Azoarcus sp. KH32C: one gene and its partner. The protein of the gene in region 2 interacts with the protein of the main gene of each other region in a pairwise test. Links are inferred from orthologs where the notes say so. Each region holds a gene or a part of one and is shown on either strand. Other genes may lie near its edges. The genes, in order: AZKH_RS20945 and mrdA.

What was found.
Region 1: the proteins of mrdA (region 2) and AZKH_RS20945 interact in binary tests that used the Escherichia coli proteins (3 or more experiments, as listed by UniProt). The link is inferred for Azoarcus sp. KH32C from one-to-one orthologs.

Annotation. Positions count from the first base shown.
Region 1 is NC_020516.1:4,663,478-4,666,867, reverse strand. Bases 148-3,219 are described here. They hold AZKH_RS20945 (penicillin-binding protein 1A), read right to left. Parts: upstream 2,822-3,219; coding sequence 473-2,821; downstream 148-472. Other genes in these bases: AZKH_RS20940 (pilus assembly protein PilM), read left to right, coding at 2,990-3,219; cyaY (iron donor protein CyaY), read left to right, coding at 148-448. Also shown: AZKH_RS27755 (lipoprotein), read right to left, coding at 1-78; more of cyaY, read left to right, coding at 125-147; more of AZKH_RS20940, read left to right, coding at 3,220-3,390. UniProt on the Escherichia coli protein: Cell wall formation. Synthesis of cross-linked peptidoglycan from the lipid intermediates.
Region 2 is NC_020516.1:147,627-150,944, reverse strand. Bases 7-3,006 are described here. They hold mrdA (penicillin-binding protein 2), read right to left. Parts: upstream 2,488-3,006; coding sequence 526-2,487; downstream 7-525. Other genes in these bases: mreD (rod shape-determining protein MreD), read right to left, coding at 2,487-3,006; rodA (rod shape-determining protein RodA), read right to left, coding at 7-526. Also shown: more of rodA, read right to left, coding at 1-6; more of mreD, read right to left, coding at 3,007-3,008; rod shape-determining protein MreC, read right to left, coding at 3,008-3,318. UniProt on the Escherichia coli protein: Catalyzes cross-linking of the peptidoglycan cell wall. Responsible for the determination of the rod shape of the cell. Is probably required for lateral peptidoglycan synthesis and maintenance of the correct diameter during lateral and centripetal growth.

The DNA of each region.
Region 1 (3,390 bases), 4.5 Mb from region 2 along the record:
CGTCAGGGGCCCCTTGATTCCGCAACCGCTCAGGATCAGTGCGCCGCATAGCGCCGTGGCTCGCAGGATGGCTTGCATGGTGTCGTCGGTCGGAAAAACGCGAATGCTAACAGAAGGAACGAGCATGGAAGAATCGGCATTCAATGCCCTGGCGGAAGCTGAACTGGCGCGCATCGAAGCAGCCCTCGAGGCATGCGGCGTGGATCTGGATCTCGAAACCAAGCCGGGCGGCATCGTCGAGGTCGAATTCGACAACGGCACGAAAGTCATCATCAATCGTCATTCGGCCGCGCGCGAGATCTGGGTCGCGGCGAAATCGGGCGGCTTTCATTTCCGGCCCGTCGATGGCCAGTGGGTTTCAGGCCGTGACGGGCAGGAACTCTATGCGCTGCTCTCGAACGTCGTGAGCCAGCAATCCGGGGAGAGCGTCAGCCTGTCTCCAGCCTGAGCGGCTCTCCCACGGTCAATCGCCCTAATGGTTGACCGGTTTGGCGGTTCGTTCGACCACCGGCGCTGGCAGACCCTGCAGCAAGCGTGCGGCCACCGTGCCGTCATCCGGCGCTTCCGACGGTGGTGGCAGGTTGTTAGGCAGCGCTAGCGGGGCAGGCGGCTGGTTCTCGCGGTAGATGTATTCATCGCGTCCCGTCGCCGATGCAATCGCCACCAGTCCCTCCGGCATCGGCAGCGCCTTCTCCGGCTGGTCCGCCAGCGCCGTGCGCATGTAGTTGATCCATGTCGGCAGCGCCGCAAAGCCGCCGGTCTCGCCCTTGCCGAGATTGTGCGGCTGGTCGAAGCCCATCCAGCTGATCGCGACGACGTCGGGGTTGTAGCCTGCAAACCAGGCGTCGACGTAATCGTTGGTGGTGCCGGTCTTGCCCGCGATGTCGGCGCGCTTGAGCGCCAGCGCCTTGGTCGCGGTCCCCTTGCGCACGACGTCCTGCATCATCGAGTTCATCAGCCAGGCATTGCGCGGATCGATCACCCGCGGCGCGCTTTCGCCGGCTTGCGGCGGATCGACGCGCGCGACCACGCGACCTTCGCCATCGATGATCTCCTTCACCACATAAGGCGTCACCCGGTAGCCGCCGTTCGCGAACACCGCGTAAGCGGTCGCCATCTGCCACGGCGACACCATCCCCGCGCCCAGCGCCATCGTCAGGTAGGGCGGATGCTGCTCGGCCTCGAAGCCGAAACGCGTGATGTAGTCCTGGGCATATTCAGGCGAAATCGCGCGCAGCAACCGGATCGAGATCATGTTCTTGGAGCGCGCCAGCGCGTCGCGCAGCGTCATCGGTCCATCAAACTTGCCGTCGTAGTTCTTCGGCTCCCAGTCCTTGCTGCCGGTCACGCCTGCCGGGAAAAAGAGCGGCGCATCCTCTTCCACGCTGCTCGGCGAGTAGCCCCGCTCCAGCGCCGCCGAATAGATGAAAGGCTTGAAGCTGGATCCGGGCTGGCGCATCGCCTGGGTGATGTGGTTGAACTTGTTGCGATTGAAATCGAAGCCGCCGATCAAGGCTCGCACGGCGCCGGTATGGGCGTCGATCGACACCAGCGCCGCCTCGACCTCCGGCAGCTGCACGATCTCCCAACCCTTGTCGCCGCCGTTCCGGATGCGGACGATCGCCCCAGGGCGCAGGCGTTTCGCAGGCGGAGCACGATCATTCAGCATCGGCGCGGCGAACGTCAGCCCGTTGCCCGTGATGTCGATCGTCTCGCCATGACGATACACGCGGACCTTCTTCGGGTTCGCGTCGAGAACGAGCGCCGCGAGCATATCGTCGTAGTCGGTAACATCGGCGAGCGCCTCGTCGAGATGCTCCTCGTCCTTGAGCGAAAACTCCTTCGTATCGACAAAGCTCTCCGGTCCGCGGTAGCCGTGGCGGCGGTCATAATCGAACACCCCTTGCCGTACCGCCCGATACGCGGCGAGCTGGTCATTCCGCGTGACCGTCGTGACGATCCGGATCCCTGACTGGTATGCATCCTCGCCAAACTGCTCGACGGCGATCTGGCGCGCCATTTCCGCGACGTAATCGCCACGCAGTGTGTTCTGGTTCGAGTGCCCCGAAGCGAGCACCAGCCGCTCGGCGTTGGCGGCCTCCAGCGTCCTCTCGTCGATTGCACCGGTCTCGTACATTCGGCGCAGCACATAATGCTGACGCAAGGTCGCCCGCTTCGGATTGACGATCGGGTTGTAGGCAGACGGCGCCTTCGGGAGGCCTGCCAGCATCGCCGCTTCCGCAATCGTCAGGTCCTTCAGCGACTTGTCGAAATACGCGCGCGCCGCCGCCGAAAAGCCATAGGCGCGCTGACCGAGGTAGATCTGGTTGATATAGAGCTCGAGGATCTGATCCTTGCTGAGGCTCCGCTCGATCTTCAACGCGAGCAGGATCTCGTAAAGCTTGCGGTTGAACGTCTTTTCACGCGTCAGGAAGAAATTGCGGGCAACCTGCATCGTGATCGTCGAGGCGCCCTGGCCTCGCCCGCCCGACACGACGTTCGCCACTGCGGCCCGCATAATGCCAAAGACATCGATTCCGGGGTGTTCGTAAAAGCGTTCGTCCTCCGCGGCCAGGATCGCCTGCTTCAGCGAGGTCGGTACGTCCTCGATCTTCACGACCGAGCGGCGCTCCTCGCCAAACTCGCCCAGTAGATATCCATCCGACGTGTATACTCGCAGCGGCACCTTGGGGCGGTAGTCGGTCAGGACATCAAGAGGGGGAAGGTTCGGCCAGGCTAACGCGGAAACGGCGGCAAGCGTGGCCGCGCCGGCGATGATCAGTCCGATCAGGCCGACAATCGGGTAAAAGACCCAGCGCATCGAAAGTCCAAAAAGGGGGATTGGGGACGGGATTATACGATCCGGGGTCGAGGCCCTCCAACGCCATTTGTCAAGCCCGCCGCTTTACAGTGAAACGGCTTGTTGCTAGCATCTCACAAGCTTATTCAGTATTGGCGCCTAACATAAAGAAATTTAAGGATTTTCTTTGTGATTGATTTCTCCCTGTTTCGACCAAAGACGCGCCAGCTTGTCGGGCTCGATATTTCATCTTCATCGGTGAAGATGCTCGAGCTTGCAGGGGGCGACAAGGAATCCTACCGGATCGAACGGTATGCCATCGAGCCCCTGCCGCGCGATGCCGTCGTCGACGGCAACATCGCTAATCTCGAGGGCGTCAGCGAGGCGATCCGTCGTGCATTACGCCGCATGGGCGGAGGCATCAAGAATGCGGCCGTCGCCCTCCCGGCATCGGCGGTCATCACCAAGAAGATGATTCTGCAAGGCGGGCTGCGCGACCAGGAGATGGAGCTCCAGGTCGAGTCCGAAGCGAGCCAGTACATCCCGTTTGCACTCGAAGAGGTCAATCTCGATTTTCAAGTCGTTGGACC
Region 2 (3,318 bases):
AGAAGATCACATACAGGCCCGCCGCCGCCACCAGCACGGCGGTGCCGAGGTCGGGCTGGACCGCGATCAGGCCCACCGGCACGAGAAGCAGGACGCCCGCCGCGATGAACTCGCGCACGCCGATGTGGCCTTCGCGCTGCTGGAAGAACCAGGCCAGCATTAGCGGCATCGCGATCTTCATCAGCTCGGACGGCTGGATACGCGTGATGCCGATGTTCAGCCAGCGCGTCGCCCCCTTCGAGGTCTCGCCGAAGAGCATCACCGCAACGAGCAGCAGCACGCCGACCGCGTACAGCGGCAGCGCGAGTCCGAGCAGCTTCTGCGGCGTCAGGCGCGCGGTCAGCCACATCGCGGTCAGCGCGACGAGGATGTTGATCTCGAGCGCGACGAGGCGGTCCGGCGACGCGCTCATCAGCACGATGTAGGCGTAGGCCATCAGCGCCGCGAGCATGAAGAACAGCGGCCGGTCGATCGGCCGCAGCACCGCCTGCACGATGTCGCGCACATGGAAGTTGCCGCGGTTCATCAGCGTCCCTCCGAATCGTTGCCGAAGAACCCCGGAACGGCGGGGGCGTCGTGCTCGGCCGGATCGTGGCGGTCATCGCCTTCGTCGACCGCCCCGGCATCCTCGCCCGCCGGCTGGTTCGGACGCTTGCCGAGCAGGTGGAAGTCGATCACCTGGCGCGCGATCGGCGCCGCCGACTGTGCACCGAAACCGCCGTTTTCGACCAGCACCGCCATCGCGATCGTCGGCTTGTCGGCCGGCGCGTAGGCGATGAACCACGAGTGGTCGCGCAGCTTCTCGGTCACGCGCCCGGCGACGTACTTCTGACCGTGCAGCGAGAACACCTGCGCGGTACCGGTCTTGCCGCCCACCGAATAGGGTGCCCCGGCGAAGGCGCGCGCGCCGGTACCGGCCTTGTTCACATCAACCATCGCCTGGCGCACCGCGGCGAGGTACTCCGGCTTGATCTGCACCTGGCGCAGCGGCTCCGGCGCGACCGGCCGTCGCTCGCCGGTGACGGGATTGACGACGTTGCGTACGAGGTGCGGGCGGAACACCTTGCCGTCGTTGATGACCGCCGCCAGTGCGTTGGCGAGCTGCAACGGCGTGTAGGCGTTGTAGCCCTGGCCGATGCCGACCGAGATCGTCTCGCCGCCGAACCACTTCTGGTGTTCCTTGTTGCGGAAGCGCTTCTTCTTCCACTCCGGCGTCGGCAGCACGCCTTCCGCTTCGCCATTGAGGTCGATGCCGGTGCGCGAGCCGAAGCCCAGCGGACGCATGAAGTTCGCGATGCCGTCGATGCCGAGGTCGTTGGCGAGCTGGTAGTAATAGGTGTTGCACGACACGACGATCGACTTGCGCAGATCGACCGTGCCGTGTCCGCCGGGCTGATCGTCCATGTAGCGATGGCCGGCGAACATGAAGTAGCCCGGGTCTGAGATCGTCTGCGTGATCGTGCGCTTGCCCGCCGTCAGACCCGCGAGCGCCATGAAGGGCTTGAAGGTCGAGCCCGGCGGATAGGCGCTGAGGATCGCGCGGTTCACGAGCGGATGGTCCGGCGACTCGTTGAGCGCCTTCCAGTCGTCGTTCGAGATGCCGTCGACGAAGAGGTTCGGGTCGAAAGTGGGCTTCGACACCAGTGACAGGATGCCGCCGGTAGCCGGGTCGATCGCGACGAGCGCGCCGCGCCGGTTGCCGAACGCCGCTTCCGCGACCTTCTGCATCTCGATATCGAGCGTGAGCTCCAGGTCGTTGCCCGGCACGCCGGGAACGCGCGCGAGCTGGCGCACCGCGCGCCCGCCGGCATTGACCTCGACCTGCTCGGCGCCGGTCGCGCCATGCAGTTCGGCCTCGTAGCTCATCTCGAGCCCGCCCTTGCCGATGTAGTCGGAGCCGCGGTAGTTCGCCGTCAGGCCCTGGTCCTCGATGCGGTCCTGGTCGCGCTGGTTGATGCGCCCGATGTAGCCAATCACGTGCGACGCGAGCTCACCCTGCGGGTAGTCGCGGAAGAGGCGCGCCTGCACCTCGACCCCGGGGAAGCGATAGCGTCGCGCGATGAAGCGGGCAACCTCCTCCTCGGTCAGGCGCGTGCGGATCGGCAGGCTCTCGAAGTTCTTGCTGTCCTCGAGCAGCTTGCGGAAGCGCCGCCGGTCGCGCGGTTCGATCTGGATGATCTCCGACAGCGCATCGATCGTCGCGTCGAGATCCGCGACGCGCGAAGGCGTGATCTCGAGCGTGTACGCCGCGTAGTTGCGCGCGAGCGGCACGCCGTTGCGGTCGACGATAGCCCCGCGGCTGGGCACGATCGGCAGCAGCGCGATGCGGTTGTCCTCGGCCCGCGTGTGGTAGTAGTCGTAGCGGACGACCTGCAGGAAATAGAAGCGCGCCGCGAGGACGCCGAAGCAGACCATCACGAACAGGCCCGCCACCAGGACGCGGCGGCGGAAACTCGCCAGTTCCTCGTCGGGAGTACGGAATTCCATCAGATCGGCCGGTTCTCGTCGCGCTCGACCGGCTGGTACTGCGGCAGCAGCAGCAGGAAGTTGAGCGGCACCCACAGCACGATGCTCGTGAAGCTCGACAGGAAGTACCACCAGCCCGGGAATTCGGCTCCAGCGAGCAGGCGCACCAGCACCATGATCACCTGCGCCGCCAGCAGCATCGGCAGCACGTGCAGCGCCTGTTGCGGCGGCGGGAACCACAGCACGCGGCGCGACACCGAGGTCGCGAGGTAGCACAGCACGACATAGGCGAGCGCGTGCTGCCCCATCGCCGCGCCGTGGCCGATATCGACCAGCAGCCCGAACACGAAGCCCGCGCCCATTCCCGCACGCAGCGGTTCGCGGATTGCCCAGAAGGTCAGCACCAACGCGACCCAGTCGGGCACGCCGGGCAGCAGTCCGGTCGGGATATAACTCAGGCCAAGCGCGACAATCAGGCTCAGATAGACGAACCAGGTGCGCGCGGGCAGCAGGATGCGGCGGGAACGGTGGGTCGGCTGCATCAGCGAACCTTCTTGCGCGGACGCGTCGGGGCGGCTTCGGGTTCGGGGGCGGGACGCGGCGGCGGCAGCTCGGCGCGCGTCAGCACCAGCACCTGGGTCGTGCGCTCGACGCCCGCCACCGGCTCGCAGACGACCGCGGCGAAAGTCGGCGAATCGCGGTCGACACTCACGACGTCCGCAACCGGCAAGCCGGGCATGAAGAGCCCGTCGAGCCCCGAGGTCACGAGGCGGTCGCCGGGCTTGATGTCCGCGCCGGACAGCGTGAAGCGCAGCTCCAGCCGTCCCTGCCCGGCCCCGGTCAGCACGCCGC